4 regions of the Mesorhizobium sp. M0185 genome follow, and region 4 is predicted to be linked to each of the others. Evidence: predicted binding sites of a transcription regulator. Region 4 holds the regulator's gene; each other region holds the start of a gene.
What was found. Region 4 encodes PhoB, which activates phosphate uptake and scavenging genes when phosphate is short. Its sites were predicted from a motif close to TGTCATNNANCTGTCAT; they were not measured.
Positions count from the first base shown of each region.

Region 1: the regulator PhoB is predicted to act here: its motif matches at 1,482-1,498, upstream of phnF (phosphonate metabolism transcriptional regulator PhnF).
Region 2: the regulator PhoB is predicted to act here: its motif matches at 2,292-2,308, upstream of NKJ20_RS02875 (esterase-like activity of phytase family protein).
Region 3: the regulator PhoB is predicted to act here: its motif matches at 2,037-2,053, upstream of NKJ20_RS22865 (inorganic diphosphatase).

Region 1 covers NZ_JAMYSY010000026.1:48,904-53,231, forward strand. The annotation lists gene NKJ20_RS20455 (carbon-phosphorus lyase complex subunit) at 1-327, opposite strand, end outside; gene phnH (phosphonate C-P lyase system protein PhnH) at 329-940, opposite strand; gene phnG (phosphonate C-P lyase system protein PhnG) at 940-1,401, opposite strand; gene phnF (phosphonate metabolism transcriptional regulator PhnF) at 1,536-2,279, shown strand; gene NKJ20_RS20475 (zinc-binding alcohol dehydrogenase family protein) at 2,298-3,314, opposite strand; gene NKJ20_RS20480 (ABC transporter permease) at 3,385-4,328, opposite strand, start outside.
Region 2 covers NZ_JAMYSY010000002.1:221,204-225,531, reverse strand. The annotation lists gene NKJ20_RS02880 (L,D-transpeptidase) at 1-567, shown strand, start outside; gene NKJ20_RS02875 (esterase-like activity of phytase family protein) at 713-2,191, opposite strand; gene NKJ20_RS02870 (TIM barrel protein) at 2,440-3,429, shown strand; gene NKJ20_RS02865 (sugar ABC transporter substrate-binding protein) at 3,472-4,328, shown strand, end outside.
Region 3 covers NZ_JAMYSY010000032.1:57,791-62,118, reverse strand. The annotation lists gene NKJ20_RS22875 (hypothetical protein) at 86-652, shown strand; gene NKJ20_RS22870 (hypothetical protein) at 935-1,252, shown strand; gene NKJ20_RS22865 (inorganic diphosphatase) at 1,377-1,958, opposite strand; gene NKJ20_RS22860 (multicopper oxidase family protein) at 2,491-3,873, shown strand; gene NKJ20_RS22855 (hypothetical protein) at 4,168-4,328, shown strand, end outside.
Region 4 covers NZ_JAMYSY010000035.1:60,041-64,368, reverse strand. The annotation lists gene pstA (phosphate ABC transporter permease PstA) at 1-129, shown strand, start outside; gene pstB (phosphate ABC transporter ATP-binding protein PstB) at 126-929, shown strand; gene phoU (phosphate signaling complex protein PhoU) at 962-1,669, shown strand; gene phoB (phosphate regulon transcriptional regulator PhoB) at 1,686-2,375, shown strand; gene NKJ20_RS23995 (ROK family protein) at 2,385-3,629, opposite strand; gene xylF (D-xylose ABC transporter substrate-binding protein) at 3,917-4,328, shown strand, end outside.

The DNA.
Region 1 (4,328 bases), on a different contig from region 4:
GTAGGTCGCCGACACCCGCCGCTCGACCAGCATCGTGCCGGTGTCGATCGCCCTGGTGTAGCCGAAACGCGGCAGCGTGGTGCGATAGGCGCGAACCAGGAAGATCGCCTCGATCATGTCGCCGCGCGCCTGGACGATGGCGAGTGCCGCCAATTCCCTGTCGTAGAGCGAACCTTCGCTCATCACCCGGTCGACGCCGAGCGCCAGTTGCTCGACGATCTGGTCGAGACGAAGTGCGGGCACCGAACGGTCGCCGCGCCGGCGGTCGGCGAGCAGTTTGTGAGCATTGCGAATGGCCGTCTCGCCACCCTTTACCGCAACATACATGCTACGCCTCCATGATCTTGATGCGCGTCGTGCGCGGCAGGCAGGCAACGCCGTCAGGGGTGGCGAGGACGATGTCGACACCGCGGGGAAAGCGCTGGTTGTTCTGCTTCCATTGTTCGACGAAATGGCGTGGCATTTGCGCCGGCGCGATCGTCGCAGTCTTCTCGATGCCCGGGCCTTCGAGCAGCAGCGGAGCGCCGGAGACGAGATCGCCGACCTCGAGGATCAGCGTCGTCGAACGATCGGGATAATCCTGGGTGCCTTGCGAAAACCCGTCGAGCGCCATCATCTCGGCCGGCGTGGCGATCAGCGCGAAATGCGCGTCGGCCGGGGTGTTGGCCAGCGGCGCGCCGGTATGGAAGCCAAGCCAGGATTTCACCGCCGCCGACCCCTGCAAAGCCGGGTCGAGCCAGAGCGGCGTGTCGTTGTCGCACAGCGTCAGCGCAACGGCGCCGGCGGTGGCCGACAGCGGCACCGGGGGGTGGGCAAGGGCCGGCAAGGGCTGGACGCTGCCCGGCCGCGCCATCGCGTCCATCACGGCACGGAATACGGTCTGGGCATTGAATACCGGATCGGCGAAGCCGCCTTCAATGGATTGAGTGGCGATATCCATCAGTCTTCTCCGCGCACCATGGTGAAGAAATCGACCTTGGTCGCCGCCGTTTCGGCGCGGCGCTGTTCACGCGCCTTGGCCAGTGCCGCCTGCAAGGGCGCAACGATCCTGGTCTCGACCTCGTTGCGGTGGGCAGGATCCTGCCAGAGCGCGTCGGCGATTGCAGCCAGCCTTGCCTTCTGCTTGTCGCGACCAAGCGCGTAGCAGTGGCCGACATGGCCGGACGCAAGCCGCACCGTGGCACGGGTGACCGTCGCCTCGCCGACATTGAAGGGCGCGCCGCCGCCGCCGATGCGGCCGCGTACCGTAACCAAGCCGGTTTCGGGGCCACGCAGAAGTTCCGCTTCGCAAGGCAGGCCGGTTTCGTCCCACAGGCGGACGATGTCTTCGCCGGCCGATTGCGCCAGCGTCGCCATCACGGCCTTGCGCTCGGCTTGCTCTCGCGCTTCCCGTCCTCGCATGGCCGTACTCCTCGTTTGCGTGCATTTGTCTATTGATATAGACAACTATACAAATCATATCCATTATCTAGCGCGTGTCCATGACGGGCACGTGACACGGGCCAAAAGATCGGCGCAAGGAATTGGGGCGGGAGATGATCGGACAAGCCAACAGCATCGAGCGGCGCAGCGGTGTCGCGCTGTGGCGGCAGATCGCCGACCAGATACTGCATTCGATCGCCGCCGGCGATTTTCCCGAGAATGCCGCGCTGCCGCCGGAGATCGCGTTGGCCGGACGCTATGGCGTCAACCGCCACACGGTGCGTAGCGCTATCGCAGCGCTGGTGCAGGAGGGTGTGCTCAGGGCGGAGCAGGGGCGCGGCACCTTCGTGCTGTCGCGCAAGCGGCTGTCTTATCCGATCGGCGCCCGCACCCGCTTTTCCGAGGGATTGCAAGGACAGGCGTCCGAGCGGCATATCACCTTGCTCGCGTCATCGATCGAGCCGGCCAACCGTCGTGTCGCAGAGGGCTTAGGCCTTGCGACGGGGGCCGATGTGATACGCCTGGAAACGCGCGGCGAAGCCGATGGAATGCCGGTGTCCCGCGCGGCCGGCTGGTTCGATGCCAGGCGCTTTGCCGGCATCGATGCCGCCATGGCGGAAACCGGTTCGATCACCGCATCGCTGGCACGTTTCGGCATCGACGACTATCTCAGGCAATCGACCGTGCTGTCGGCGCGCCATGCCGATGCCGCCGACCTTGCGGACCTCGAGCTGCAGCCCGGCGCCATCGTGCTGGTGACGGTCGCCGTCAACGTCACGCCCGACGGTCAGCCGATACAGTTTTCGGAGTCGCGCTTCCCGGCCGAGCGGATCGAGCTCAAATTGTCGGCGCTCTGAGATGCGGCAGCCCTGGCATCATCCGACTTGAATGACGGCCTTGATCAGGCCGGACTTCTCATGCGCCCAGCGGGCGAGGTCGTGCGGCGTCTCGCCAAGCGTGGTGCGGTGGGTGACCAGCTTTGCCAGCGGCAGCGCGCCGTTGCGGATCGAGGCGGCGACATGGTCGAAATCGGCACGCAGGGCGTTGCGGCTGCCGATCAGCATCATCTCGCGCTTGTGGAATTCGGGATCGGAAAAGGCGATGTCGTCCTTGACGACGCTGACCAGGACCAGCGCCCCGCCATGCGCGACATGGGCGAAGGCCGACTGCACCGACTGGGTGTTGCCGGTGGCATCGAAAACCACGTCGAAGCCGTCGCGGCCGGTTGCTTCCCGCACCAGGTCGGCAGCGGTACCTCGCGAGCCGTCGAGCGTCGCGAAGCCGAGTTCGCTTTCGGCAAAGCCAAGCCGTTCAGCGCTCATGTCGAGCAGCGTCACGTCGAGCCCGGCGATGCGGGCGAACAGCGCCGTGCCGAGCCCGATCGGGCCTGCACCGATGACCAGTGTGCGCGCACCTGGATCAGCGAGCGAGCGCCGCACGGCATGGGCGCCAATCGCCAGGAATTCGACGGCGGCGGCATCGGCCAGCGACAGGCCGTTTGCCGGATAAAGATTTTGCGCCGGCACCAGGATCTGCTCGCACATAGCGCCGTCGCGGTGGACGCCGAGCACCTCGATCCTGACGCAGCAATTCGGCTTGCCTTGCCGGCAGGCGATGCATTTGCCGCAGGCGAGATAGGGATTGACGATCACCGCTTCGCCGACGGCGAGATCGACGTCCTCGCCAACCTCGATCACGGTGCCGGAAACCTCGTGGCCCATGATGCGGGGATAGGCGAGGAACGGGTGCTTGCCTTCGAAGATGTGATAGTCGGTGCCGCAGATGCCGACATGGCTGACGGCGACCAGCGCCCAGCCGGCGGGGGGCGCGTCAGGCGCCGGACGATCTTCGAGGACAAGTTCGCCGGGCGAGCGGCAGACGACGGCTTTCATGCTTCAATCCAGTCGGTTCATGGCACCGCCGGCCCTGCTGTCGCGAGGCCGGCGGTTGTTGGGAGGCGGTCTATTTGCCGCGGCGGCGCAGTCCGTCGAAATAGACGATGACGATGATCAGCACGCCGGTGATGATGCGCTGCCAGAAGGCGTTGACGTTGAGCAGATTGGCGCCGTTGTTGATGGTGGCAAGGATGAAGGCGCCGAGCAGCGGTCCGTGCACGGAGCCGACAGCGCCGAACAGCGAGGTGCCGCCGATCACCGAGGAGGCGATCGCCTGCAATTCCCAGCCCTCGGCCTGCGTCGGATTGCCGATGCCGATGCGCGAGGCAAGCAGCACGCCGACGAAGGCCGCACACAGGCCCGACAGCGTGTAGGCCATGTAGATGGTGCGCTGGACGTTGACGCCTGACAGGCGCGACGCCTCGGCGTTGGAGCCGACCGAGAACAGATAGCGGCCCCAGCGGCTGTGGTGCAGGAAGATGTAGGCTGGGATGCCGACCAGGATCACCATCCAGAACAGATTGGGAACGCCGGCGAAGGAACTGCGCGAGAACGTCTGGAAGGCGTCGTTGTTGATCGAGATCGAGTTGCCATTGGTCATCAACAGACCGATGCCGCGCAGCGAGGTCAGCGTTGCCAGGGTGATGATGAAGGGCGGCAGGCCCATCTTGACGATGCCGAACCCATGGAACATGCCGATGGCGACGCCGACCAGCAAGGTGATCAGGATGGCGAGGAAAACCGGTGTGCCGGCGTTGATCAGCATCGCGACGATGACGGTGGCGAAGCCGACCACGGCGCCGACGGAAAGGTCGATGCCGCCGGTGATGATGACGAAGGTCTGGCCGACCGCCAGGATGGCGATCATCGACCCTTGCCGCAACAGGTTGGAGATGTTGTTGGCGGAGGCGAAGCTCGGCGTCGCCACCGACAGGATGATCCATAAAAGAACCAGCAGCGCCAGCAGTGTCAGCCCGAACAGGGCGTTGTAGTTGCGTTTCGGCCTTTCGG
Region 2 (4,328 bases), on a different contig from region 4:
AAGGTCGATCCGAAATTCGTGCGCCAAATCGTGTCCGACCCGACCGGAGAAAAACCCGGCACGATCGTCGTCGATACTTCCGAGCACTTCCTCTATCTGGTGCGCGACGGCGGCAAGGCAATTCGCTACGGCGTCAGCCTCGGCAAGGCCGGTTTCGGATGGACCGGCAGCGCCGTGGTTCAGGCGAGGAAGAAGTGGCCGGTCTGGACGCCGCCGCCGGAAATGATCCAACGCCGGCCGGAACTGGCGAAATACAAGGACGGCATGCCGCCCGGCCCGCAGAGCCCGCTTGGCGCCCGCGCGCTGTATCTCTTCCGCGACGGCAAGGACACGATGTATCGGCTGCACGGCACACCGGAGTGGGATTCCATTGGGAAGAACGCTTCCTCCGGCTGTGTGCGCTTCATGAATCAGGACATTATCGACCTCTACAGCCGCGTCGACGGCGTCGCGCCGGTCTTCGTGCGCCCGAACCTGTCGGCCGCCGGGAAGATCGCCGCCGTGTCGAACAGGACGGCCGAGCCGATCGATGCCGGCGTGCCAAAGGACGCGGAGATGTTGAGGTAAGTGCCGTCGACTGGATCGTCAGTCGCAGGTTTGCAACGCACTAGGACACCGTCCTTGCGCGGGCGAGCCGCAACTGAAGGGCACGACCGCTCAATCGCGCCAGCTCAGGCGGACGCGTTCCGCGCGTCCGCCTGTATGGGTGCCGCTACTTCTTGGCGAGGCCTGGAAGCGTGACCTGATAGACCAGGAACATGGTGTCGACATCGGCGCCATCCTCGGCCTTGTAGGCCGCGCCTACCTGGAAGCCGTCCTGCGTGAGGAAGTCATTGTCATTGGCGACGAACAGGAAATAGTCGTCGGGCAGCTTTGGATCGAGGACGCTCACCACCGACATCGCCTCCCACTTCTCCGAAAGGTTGTTGCGGTCGTTGGGCGCACCATTGTGCAGCCCGAAGCGGCCGAGCTCGGTCTTGTCGTTGATGTCGATGAACGGCGTCAGCTTGGCCGGCGTCACCGATGGATCGAGCTCACCCTTGGGCGCCAGCGGCTTGTCCTTGTCGAACTCTGTGCCGGCGACATCGGTTGCCGCAGACACATCGACGACGCTGATCTCGCGATGGAGCGAGGTGTCGCCCTTCAGCCCCGGTCCGTTGCCGCTGTCGCGCGCCAGCATCAGGAAGGTCTTGTCCGACAGCGCCACGATTTCGCTCTGCGCGGCGATCTTGGTTTTGCCCTTGGCATCGGTGAACACCGGCAGCGGCACGACATATTCATGCGCGAGCTTGAGCTGGCCGGGATCCGAGGCATCGTAGACCAGCGCGCGCGTGTTCTGACGCGTCGAGGCGGAATCGCCGCCATCCTGCCTTGGGGCCGACTGCAGCACGGCAATCAGGAACTTCCCGTCCGGCGTCAGCGCCATGCCTTCGAGGCCCTGGTTGTTCTGACGGCCGGTTTCGGGATCCTTCGGATCTGGGTCTGCCGCGCCAGGTCCCGGATTGTTGGAAGCAAAGTTTGGCGTCCCGTGACGCATCGGGACAAGCGCCGCCGGCGGCTGCGTTGCCGACATCAGACGCCCATCGGCGGAGAAGCGGTAGATGTTCGGACCGTATTCGTCCGAGATGAACAGCGTGCCGTCGGGCAGCCGTGCGATCGCTTCGTTATCGAGCGCGAGCTTGCCGTTGGCTTCGGGCAGGATCGGCATGTCGTCGGTCGCGGCACGCACGCCGTTGAGCGGATCGAGGCCGGTTGCGTCGGCGCCCTTGTCGTCGGTCAAAAGCATGGTGTCGGCAAGCGTCGCCTTGAGGCCCGATTGTTCCTGGCCGGCGGCCGGCACTGCACCCGGCGCGATCGGGGCGAACTCGAGGGCAATCGTGTTGAGGCGCGGGCGGTAATCGGTGGTACCGACGACATTGTAGCCGCGGTCCGGCAGCAGCCATAACGAGCCCTTGTAGCCATCGGCGCCGTGCGTCCAGCCGGCAGCGTCGATCGACATGCCTGAGCCGGAGCCAAACGTCTCGCCGAACTTGTCCTTCTGGCTGGCCGGGATGCGGCCGACACCGACCAAGCCCTTGTTGACGAAGCTGACGCCGCCGACGGTCGCGGCGTTTTCTGCCAAGGCCGGAGTCAAGGCGGTGAACATCGCCAGCGCGACGGCGAGGGACGCGGTTCGGTGCAGGTTTTCCATGGAAATCCTCTTTGTGACAAAGCTGCCGGGGCCCGAAAAAGCGCCGCGTCGCATCAAGGATGCCGCGAAAGCCTTCGGAGAAGCGATCTAGGACGCGAGCATGATACTTGCGTGACAGTGCCGCGCTTGCTTGTCCCCCGTGGTCGCAACTGGCCTGGGTATGGGCGAATTCGTCGTCGCCGAGCGAGCAATTAACAACTTTACAAATAATCATTTTTATGTAAAGTTATGACAATGAAAGGTCCCCGATGACAGCCTATCGTTTCGCCACCCGCCTCAATTCCTTTGCCTCGCGGCCACAGGCCGAGTGGCCCGATCTTGTCGGCAAACCGTCTATGCTGCAGATGGCGGCACGTGCGGCGAAGGTTGCGGAGTTGACCGATCTCGACCTCAACTTCCCCGACCATGTCGGCGAAAAACCTACGGAAATGGCGCGCAAACTCAGCGACATCGGGCTTTCGATCAATGGTTTCGCCATGCGCTACTACTCTAATTCGGCTTTCAAGCTCGGTGCCTTCACCAATCCAGATCCCGCTATTCGCCGCGAAGCCATCGACCTGACCAAGGCCGGCATCGACGCCACCCGCGAGGCCGGCGCCGGCCTGATGACGCTGTGGCTCGGGCAGGATGGCTTCGATTATGCTTTCCAGGCGGATTATGCGACGCTCTGGCAACACGAAATCGATGGTGTTCGTGAAGTAGCGGCGCATGATCCGGGCTGTCAGATCAGCCTTGAATACAAACCCAACGAGCCGCGCTCCTACAGCCTGATGCCCGATGCGGCGACGACATTGCTGGCGATCCGCGAGATCGGCCTGCCCAATCTCGGCGTGACGCTCGATTTCGCCCATGTGCTCTACGCCGACGAGCAGCCGGCCTTTGCCGCTGCGCTGGTGGCGCGACACAGCAAGCTGCTCGGCGTGCATCTCAACGACGGCTACGCCAAGCGCGACGACGGCTTGATGGTCGGGGCCGTGCATACGCTGCAGACGATCGAGCTGCTCAGGCAGATCCGTCGAGACGGCTATGCCGGCGCCATCTACTTCGACACGTTCCCCGACATGACCGGGCTCGACCCGGTCCACGAATGCGAAGTCAACATCGCGACTGTCAAGCGCATGCTGCGCGTCGTCGATCGGCTGGAAAAGGACAATCGCCTGTCAGCCGCCGTCGACCGTCAGGACGCGGTCGCCTCGCAGGCCATCGTCCAGGAAGCCATGCTCGGGCCGGACAGCTGAAGCTCCGGCGCCATCACCGTTTTCAACCAGGGAGGAAAGACCATGAAATTTCTGCTTGCCACCGCCACCGCTGCCCTGATGGCGCTGTCTATAGGCTCGTCGTTTTCCGCGGACCTCGCGCCGCTCAATTCCGACACCGAGAAGGATCGCATCGACTGGTCGCAGCTCGAGGCCAAGTTCGGGGCCTTCCCCAAGCTGCCCGAGGGCACCAAGGCGGGTGCGGTCTCCAAGACGCTGACCAACGAATACTGGCGCTCGCTGGGAGAGGGCTACAAGTCGTTCGGCGACCGCACCGGCGTGCCCGTGGTCTACCAGGCGGCGCAGAGCGAGGGCGACCAGCTCGGCCAGCTCACCATCGCCGAAGGCCTGGTCACGCAAGGCTACAACGTGCTGCTCGTTTCGCCGCAGACCGACTCCAACCTGCAGCCGATCATGGAACAGGCCAAGGCAGCCAATGTGCCGGTGGTCAACGTCAACGACGCGGTCATCCCGCAGGCCGAGCACTATGTCGGCAATGTCCAGCGCGACAACGGCGTGCGCGTCGCCAAATGGTTCATCAAGAACCGGCCGGATGGCGGCAAGGTCGCCATCGTCGAAGGCCAGGCCGGCGTCTACGCCGCCGTCCAGCGCACCGACGGTTTCAAGACAACGATCACCGAGGCCGGCAAGTTCGACGTCGTCGCCAGCGTCCCCGGTAACTGGGATCGCCAGACCTCCTACGACGCGGCCACCAACATCCTGCAGCAGCACCCCGACCTGATCGGCTTCTATGCCAACAATGACGGCATGGCGCTGGGCATCGTCGAGGCGGTCAAGGCTGCCGGGCTGCAGGACAAGGTTGCGGTCTTCGGCACCGACGGCATCTCCGACGCCTATGCCTCGATCCGCGCCGGCGAGCT
Region 3 (4,328 bases), on a different contig from region 4:
GGGAATGTCGTTCATACTACGAGCCATGTGGCACCACTCGTCAACCCGAATATCAGGCGCACGTCTGGTAGGGATATTCGCAACCGTGCTCGCAGCAAGCGGACTCCTCGCTGGAGCCGATGGCACAAGGCCCAGAATATTTGAAGCAGGCGCCTACTCCTTTTCCGACGAACTCGGCGGATTCCGGATCATTGCCGCTTCGGGAGCCGGAACAAGGGCCGATCCCGTCGTGATCACCGAGGAACTCGAGTCGGCAAGCCCGGTAACCCTCACCATACGCGCCATCCGGCCGGTTCAGCCATTCGGTGCCTCCGGCAACTATGCCACCGGGTTCATTTCCCTAAGGATCGTTGCCCTCAACAACAGCGGTCACGCCTGGGTCGAATTCGAGTTCGAGTTGCAGGAGATTCTCAACCAGCCAAGCGATTCCAGCGACGGGCTTTCGTTCGACCAGGCGCGCCGCGAAACGGATGCAATTCGGTCCGATAGTTTCGCCGAATTCAGTCGTGAATTCGAACCTTATGACCATCTTCTGTTCCGGAAAGGCGAGGTCGATCCGCTGAGCACGGTTTCGTTCTCATTCCTGGTGACTGATTTCACGCCGACTGCGCGGCTCTATCTCGTTCAGGACCCGCGCATTCCCTCAACATGAACGTGTCGCGCATCATCGCGGCCGTTGGTTCGAACAACGCTGCTCGTCATGTATGCCGGCAGTTTGGCAGGTGTCGTTGGGCGCGGCATGCCGATGGATTTGCTGGTCATTTTGGTCGCTTGGCCGTGCCTTTGATTCGGGCCACAAAATACGGACAACAGGGCAAAAACCGACGCGAACGACGATTGAGGATCGTGAGCGCCCGCGGTACGAGTTCTCCGCCGAGTTACTTGTGAAGCGTTCACACTAGCGACAGTTCCGGATCGTGCTATGATCTTGCGCATGAGGACGATCACGGCCTCTTACATTCTGGTTTTCGCGGCGCTCGCTGCAACGCCCGCGCGGGCCGAATGCCAGTGCCTCGCCAACGGCCACATTTTCCATCACGGCGAAATCGCTTGTCTGCAATTGCCGTCAGGTCCTGAACTCGCGCAGTGCGACATGGTTCTCAACATTTCGTCATGGAAAAAAATTCAGGATGGATGCCCCGAGGCGATGGCGCCGTTTGGCTTGCCTGTCAAAGGGGACGAGCAGAAACCAGGCGAAGGCGGAGATAAAGCCAACGATTTGGCTTTATCAACAGCAAACGCCCGGAGCTAAAGCGAAGCGCAGTTTGCGCGCATCCAACAGTGCGACGCAAGCCCAACGCATACCCTAGCGGTGTTCCAACACCGCTAGGAACCAGCCCTATGAATGAGCTTCCTGTTGAGATTCTGCTTTCCTGTCAGTCCTTCTTGTTCCGGTAGCTTTCAATGGCTTTGCCAACCATGTCGATGGCGACGTTGGCGCCACCAAAGCCGTTCAGCTCAACGGCCTTGCGGCCTTCAGGTAGCTGCTTGTAAACTCGAAAGAATGCCTCGATGCGCTGTCGTTCGATGGCCGGAAGATCATCGATGGTCTTGACCCCGTCATATTGCGGATCGATATCCGTGGCCGGCACAGCGATGATCTTGTCATCCGCTTCGCCGCCGTCGACCATGTTGAGCACGCCGATGGCGCGGACTTTGATCAGAGCACCGGGCACAACGGGTTCCCGGGTGAAGACAAGCGCATCCAACGGGTCGCCGTCGCCGCCCAACGAACTGGTAACGGAACCATAGTTGGCCGGATAGACGACCGGCATGGACTGATATCGATCGACGACGACATGGCCTGTCTCGGCATCGATCTCATATTTGGTGATGCTTCCCGCCGGAATCTCGATAACCGTGTAAAATTCGCTGGTGTCTTTCGGCTGCGGAAAATCGAAAGCTGTGACGAATTCGGCGAAAGCGGGCTGCGTGCCCAGCAGGGCCGCAAGCGCCATGACAGTCGGCAAAGCGCGCATGGTTGTCTCCAGAGGTTTGGACGGGCAGGGCGCCCTGCATCCGCCTAGCCACCGTATGTGACGGCAGCATTACAGGGTTCCGTTATTGAAATTGGATGACCGTATTTGCACCGATCCTGCGGCGAGCAGAAATGGGCCGAGATAGAGCGCTGACGAGTGATGAGCGTCTATGGGCGTTTGCGTTTACGGGCGTTTAAGAGACGGTGGCCGCTTCAAATGTGCTATTTCAGGCGAGCCCATTTCCGGCAAGGGGATAGCTTGCGTCGTAACTCCTGCCAATCGGGCACGCTACACCCACAACACGCCGTTCGGCGAGAGCTGCCACGTAGACGCCTCGCGGCTCAGTGCGACGTTGTGTAGCAATCATCAAAAAGCAAGTGAAACTCCAACTTCAGTTGAAGTCCTTCGGAGACTACGCCACCTTGACCTTGAATCATTGCCAGGGTTCGAAATTCGTGAACGAAGAGACAACAACACCACGTCCGCTATACTCCACTGAAAGGGCTGCTTCATGTCGGGAATGTCGCGCAGGGAAATCTTGCTGGGCGGCACGGCAGCAGTAGCTGTCGGCGCTGCAGGCGGGCTGGTTGCCGGCAGGGCCGTAGCAGCCGATCTGACCTTGCCGGTTTCAGCGATCAGTCGGTCGATTTTGCCCGGCACCGTCACCAAAGGGATGATGAGTTTCGGTGCGGGCGGGCCGCCGCCCACTCTGCGTTTATTGCGAGGTAGGCCGTTTTCCATAGACGTGGTCAATGATCTCGATGAAGCGACGATCGTGCATTGGCACGGATTGCGCATCGCCAATGACATGGACGGCGTGCCTTATCTCACCCAGCGTCCCATCGCGGCGGGCGAAAGCTTCCGTTACACTCTGACACCGCCGGATGCCGGCACCTATTGGTATCATCCGCATTGCAACACGCTCGATCAGATGGCCCGCGGTCTGACAGGCGTGCTTGTTGTCGAAGATGACGAAGATGCCGGTTTCGACCAGGATTTGCCGCTCAATATACGCGACTTCCGTCTCGGCGAAGACGGCCAGTTCATCGAATTGTTCAAGGCACGCAACGCTGCGCGCGGCGGCACGCTGGGTACGGTCTCGACGATAAATTGGGAAGTCACCCCGATTTACGATCTGCCGGCGGGCAGCCTTGTGCGCCTGCGTTTGGCAGTCACGGATGTCACCCGTATCGGCACTTATGACCTCGATGGCGGCACGGCCAAAGTGATCGCTCTTGATGCCAACCCGCTGCCGCAGCCTGTTGCGCCTCGGGGCATTGTCATCGCGCCCGGCCAGCGCGCCGATATCGCCCTCCGCGTGCCTGATGGCGAAGACGAGATCGTCAGCCTGAATCTCAGAACAGCCACGGGACCTCGCGTTCTCGTCCGATTCCGGCCTATCGGCGCCAGCGCCGGGCGGGCGCTTGGCGAACTCAAGCCGCTGCGGCCGAATCGCGTACCGGAGCCGGATCTTACCGATGCCGAGACAATGGACTTCGTCTTTGGCTGGTCGCCCAATGGTGATGCGCCGGCGCCGGGTATTTGCGGCACGCTCGGCTACACCTTCTGGTCGATCAACCGCGTCGCCTGGCAGGGGGACGCGCCGGGGCCAGTTGGTCCGCTCGCGGCTCTAAGACGGGGCAAAAGCTATGTTCTGCGCCTTCGCAACGAAACGCCGAACGATCATCCGATCCATTTGCACGGTATGTCTTTCCGTCTGCTACGCTCCGACAAGCGCAAAATTGCGTCGCTTGTAACAGATACGGCCCTTCTTAAATCGCAAGAAGTGATGGAAGTGTCGTTGGTCGCTGACAATCCGGGTAATTGGGCATTCCATTGCCACGTCATTGAACATCAGAAGAGCGGCCTGACCGGTTATTTGCGTGTGGAATGACGCGGTCCTCATCCAGGGTTGCGTTGCCGAGGGCGTGAGAGGGTCGAAATTGGGCGAGGCGGAGCGTCCGAGTTCTCGCCGCGCTAATGGCGCTACTGCTCACGGGCGCCGGAGCGGCCGGCGACGGGTGCTGATCTGTGCATCTGATCGAGCCTCTGCTGAGTGGCCTCCCGGGCTCGCTCGCCAACGCCGGTTCCCATGCCACCGCGGTCGCGATTGCGTTCGTCATCATCACGGCGCTGTAGCTCATGCTGGGCGATCTGGCGCCCGCTCCGGATCGTGCTATGATTTCGCATGAGGACGTTCCATGCCTCTTGCATCCTGGTTTTCGCGGCGCTTGTTGCAACGCCCGCGCGGGCAGAATGTCAGTGCCTCGCCAACGGCCGGACGTTCCATCATGGTGAATTCGCCTGTCTGCAATTGCCGTCTGGACCGGAACTCGCGCAATGCGACAT
Region 4 (4,328 bases):
CAGTTCGCTCTCAGCCCTTACGAGGAATGGCAGCAACTGGCGTGGACCGGCGCACTCATAATCACCCTGACGGTTCTGGGCTTGAGCATCCTCGCCCGCAGCCTTACCGGACGCAGAGAGGACAGATGACACAGATGTTGTCCCCAGACATGACGATGGCCGAAACGGTCGCCGAGAAGACGAAGATCGAGGTCAAGAATCTCAACTTCTACTACGGCCAGAGCAAGGCGCTGAAGGACATCAGCCTGTCGCTGCCTGAGCGCAGTGTCACGGCCTTCATCGGCCCTTCCGGCTGCGGGAAATCGACGCTGCTGCGTGTGTTCAACCGCATCTATGAGCTCTACCCAAAACAGACGGCCGAGGGCCAGGTGCTGCTCGACGGCAAGAACATTCTCGACCGGTCGCAGGATCTCAACCTCCTCAGGACCAAGATCGGCATGGTGTTCCAGAAGCCGACGCCGTTCCCGATGTCGATCTACGAGAACATCGCCTTCGGCGTCAGGCTCTACGAGAACCTCGGCAAGTCCGAGATGGACGGCCGCGTCGAACAGGCGTTGAAGCGCGCCGCGCTGTGGAGCGAGGTCAAGGACAAGCTCAACGCCAGCGGCTTGAGCCTGTCCGGCGGCCAGCAGCAGCGGCTCTGTATCGCCCGCACGGTGGCCGTGAAGCCGGAAGTCATTCTGCTCGACGAACCGGCTTCGGCCCTCGACCCGTTGTCGACCGCCAAGATCGAGGAACTGATCGACGAGTTGCAAGCCGACTACACGATCGTCATCGTAACCCACAACATGCAGCAAGCGGCGCGCGTGTCGCGCCAGACCGCCTTCATGTATCTGGGTGAGCTGGTCGAGTTCGACCGGACCGAGAAGATCTTCACGTCACCCCGCGAGAAGCGCACGCAGGACTACATCACTGGCCGCTTCGGCTGAGCCGTTCCGATCATGCATATGAGGACAGGACCATGGGCGAACACACAGTCGCTTCTTTCGACGAGGATCTCGAGCAGATCAGCAAGCTGATCCGCGACATGGCCGACCTCGCCGGTTCGATGGTCGGCGGGGCGACCAAGGCCCTGTTGAATTCCGACAACGTGCTGGCGCAACGCGTCGTTTCCGACGACGCCATCATGGATGCGCGTCAACGCGAACTGGACGACCGCGCCATCACCCTGATCGCCAAACGCCAGCCGATGGCCCACGATCTTCGCCATGTGGTCGGAGCGATCCGCATGGCGGGCGACCTCGAACGCATCGGCGACCTTGCCAAGAATATCGCCAAGCGCGTGAGTGCGGTCAGCCTCAGCGCCACGCCGCGGGACCTGTCGCATTCCATCGACGCGATGGCGCAGCTGGTTCTCATCCAGGTGCAGGGTGTCATCGAGGAATATGCTGCAGGCGATGCGGCCGCGTTGGCCAAGCTGCGTGCCGCCGACGAGCGCATCGACGTCAAATACACCTCCGTGTTCCGCGAGCTGTTGACCTACATGATGGAAGATCCGCGCAACATCACCGCTTGCACGCACCTGCTGTTCTGCGCCAAGAATCTGGAGCGGATCGGCGACCATGTCACCAACATCGCCGAAAATGCGTATTATGTGCTGACCGGCGAGCAATTGCCGGTCAATCGTCCGAAGCAGGACGAAACGACAATGTCCGCACCGGTGACATGATGGGGGTGCCCAGCCGATGATCGCACCACGCATAATGGTGGTGGAGGACGAGGAGCCGTTGGGTGTGCTGCTCCGCTACAATCTCGAATCCGAAGGCTACCAGGTCGAGGTGGTGACACGCGGCGACGAAGCCGAGATCCGTTTGCAGGAGAATGTGCCCGACCTTTTGGTGCTCGACTGGATGATACCAGCGGTTTCCGGCATCGAGCTCTGTCGTCGGCTGCGGGTGCGCCCCGAAACCGAGCGGCTACCGATCATCATGCTGACCGCGCGCGGCGAGGAGAGCGACCGGGTGCGCGGTCTTTCGACCGGCGCCGACGACTATCTGGTCAAACCGTTTTCGACACCGGAATTCATGGCCAGGGTCAAGGCGCTGCTGCGGCGCGCCAAGCCGGAAGTGCTGTCCAGCGTGCTGAAGGTCGGCGACATCGTTCTCGATCGCGAATCGCACAGGGTCTATCGCAAGAAGAGCGAAATCAGGCTCGGGCCGACCGAATTCCGGCTGCTCGAGTTCATGATGCGGCATCCGGGCCGTGTCTTCTCGCGCAGCCAGTTACTCGATAATGTCTGGGGCGAGACAATCTACATCGACGAACGCACCGTCGACGTGCATGTCGGGCGGCTGCGCAAAGCCGTCAACAACGGCCGGATGCCGGATGTCATCCGCACCATCCGCGGTGCCGGCTATGCGATCAGGGAAGATTGACCCGCCTGGTCAGGCTACGTTCTTTCTGACGCTGGGCCTCATTTGCGCGCCCGGCGCGAAAATCTCCTGGTCGACGAAGCTTAACGCCCGCATCGCGCAGCCTTCGCGGATCAGCGGCAATTCGTTCGGCTCTGTATCGAAGGAGATCGAGCCTGAATGCTGGCCGCCGGCGGTCTGGGCGATTGCCTTCCGCAAGGCCGGCTCGATCAGATCGAAGGCGGCGGCACTGGCGCCGACCATCGCGACCGGTGCCGGATCGATCAGCGCGAACAGCGAGCCGAGACCGAAACCCAGCGCTTCGCCGGCCTTGCGGTAGGCCTCGCGTTCCGGCCCATCTTTCTCGCGCGCCCGGGCCGCCAGTGCTCGCATGTCGGCGTCGCTGACGTCGGCGACCGGTTCGCTGTCTTCGCTCATCTGCCTGGCGTTGCGCCAGATGGCGTAGTTGCCGGCATAGGCCTCGATGCAGCCGCGCCGCCCGCAACGGCAGAGCGCGCCGCCCGGACGATGGATCATGTGGCCAAATTCGCCGCCCGAGGAATGCGTCCCGGTGAACAGTTCGCCCTTCAGCACCAGCCCCATGCCGATGCCATGCGAAAGCAGGATGGCGATGAAGTCGTCGCGATAGCGATCCGGATTGCGCCAGCGCAAAGCCACCGCCATCATGTTGCAGTCGTTCTCCACCGTTGCCGGGGTGCCGAATTCGTCCTCCAGCATGTCGGCAAAGGCGATGTCGGTCTGCGGCGTGATCGGCGACCACAGCATGGCGCGTGCAGGGGAGTCGGTAATGCCCTGAATCGCCAGGGCGATGCGGGCGACACTGCGGACGTCAAGGTCTGGATCCTGCAGCCGGCGCCGGACGATGGCCATGCATTCACGGATCAACTCGTCGCGCGGCATGGTCAGCGTGTCCAGCCGGCGCTGTTCCTCGGCGATCACCTGTCCCGTATAGTCGATAATGGCGGCCGACAGGAAATTCAGCGACAACACCACGGTCAGCACCGCCGCCGCTTCCGGATTGAGGGCGAGGCCGACCTGCGGACGACCGCGTTTCAACGAAACGGGCTCACTTGCCTTGCTCTCGGCGAGGATGCCTTCCCGTATCAGGTCGGAAGAGATCGCCGATATGGTCGAATGACTGAGGCCGGTGGTAGCTGCGATCTCAGTACGCGATGGCTGGCCGGCCCGGCGCACCGCCGAGATCACCATCGCCCGGTTGCGCCGGCGCAAATCGTCATGGCGGATTCCGACCGACATTGGTTTGCTTTCCTCCCGGTTGCCCGCGGCCGCTCATGAACCGGAAGCCGTCGGTAATGTCCGACAAATAGTGTCGGATGCAGGCAAATAGTGTCAGATGCAGGTGGCGCTGTCATCGTTTATTCCGACGCTCGAAAAAACTCGCAGAGTCATCAAAATCCATCAGAATCGATGTTGACAGCAGCAGGAGATCGGGCCAGTATTTTTTCGAGGCTCGAAAAAATTAGAGCTTCTAAGCTGGTCTTTGAGCCAATTGATCACGCCGTACGCGGCGCAGGGAGGATATGATGAAGAAATTCACGACCGCCATTCTGGCGGGTGTCGCCATGACGCTGGCGCTGGCGTCGGTGGCGCAGGCTAAAGACAAGGTCATCGGCGTTTCCTGGTCGAACTTCCAGGAAGAGCGCTGGAAGACCGACGAGGCCGCAATGAAGGCGGCCATCGAGGCCGCAGGCGACAAGTATATTTCCGCCGACGCACAGTCCAACCCCGGCAAGCAGCTCACCGACGTCGAGAGCCTGATCTCGCAGGGCGCCAACGCACTGATCATCCTGGCGCAGGATGCCTCGGCCATCGGGCCGGCCGTGCAAAAGGCGCTGGACGAAGGTATTCCGGTTGTCGGCTACGACCGGCTGATCGAGAACAAGGACGTCTTTTACCTGACCTTCGACAACAAGGAAGTCGGCCGCATGCAGGCCC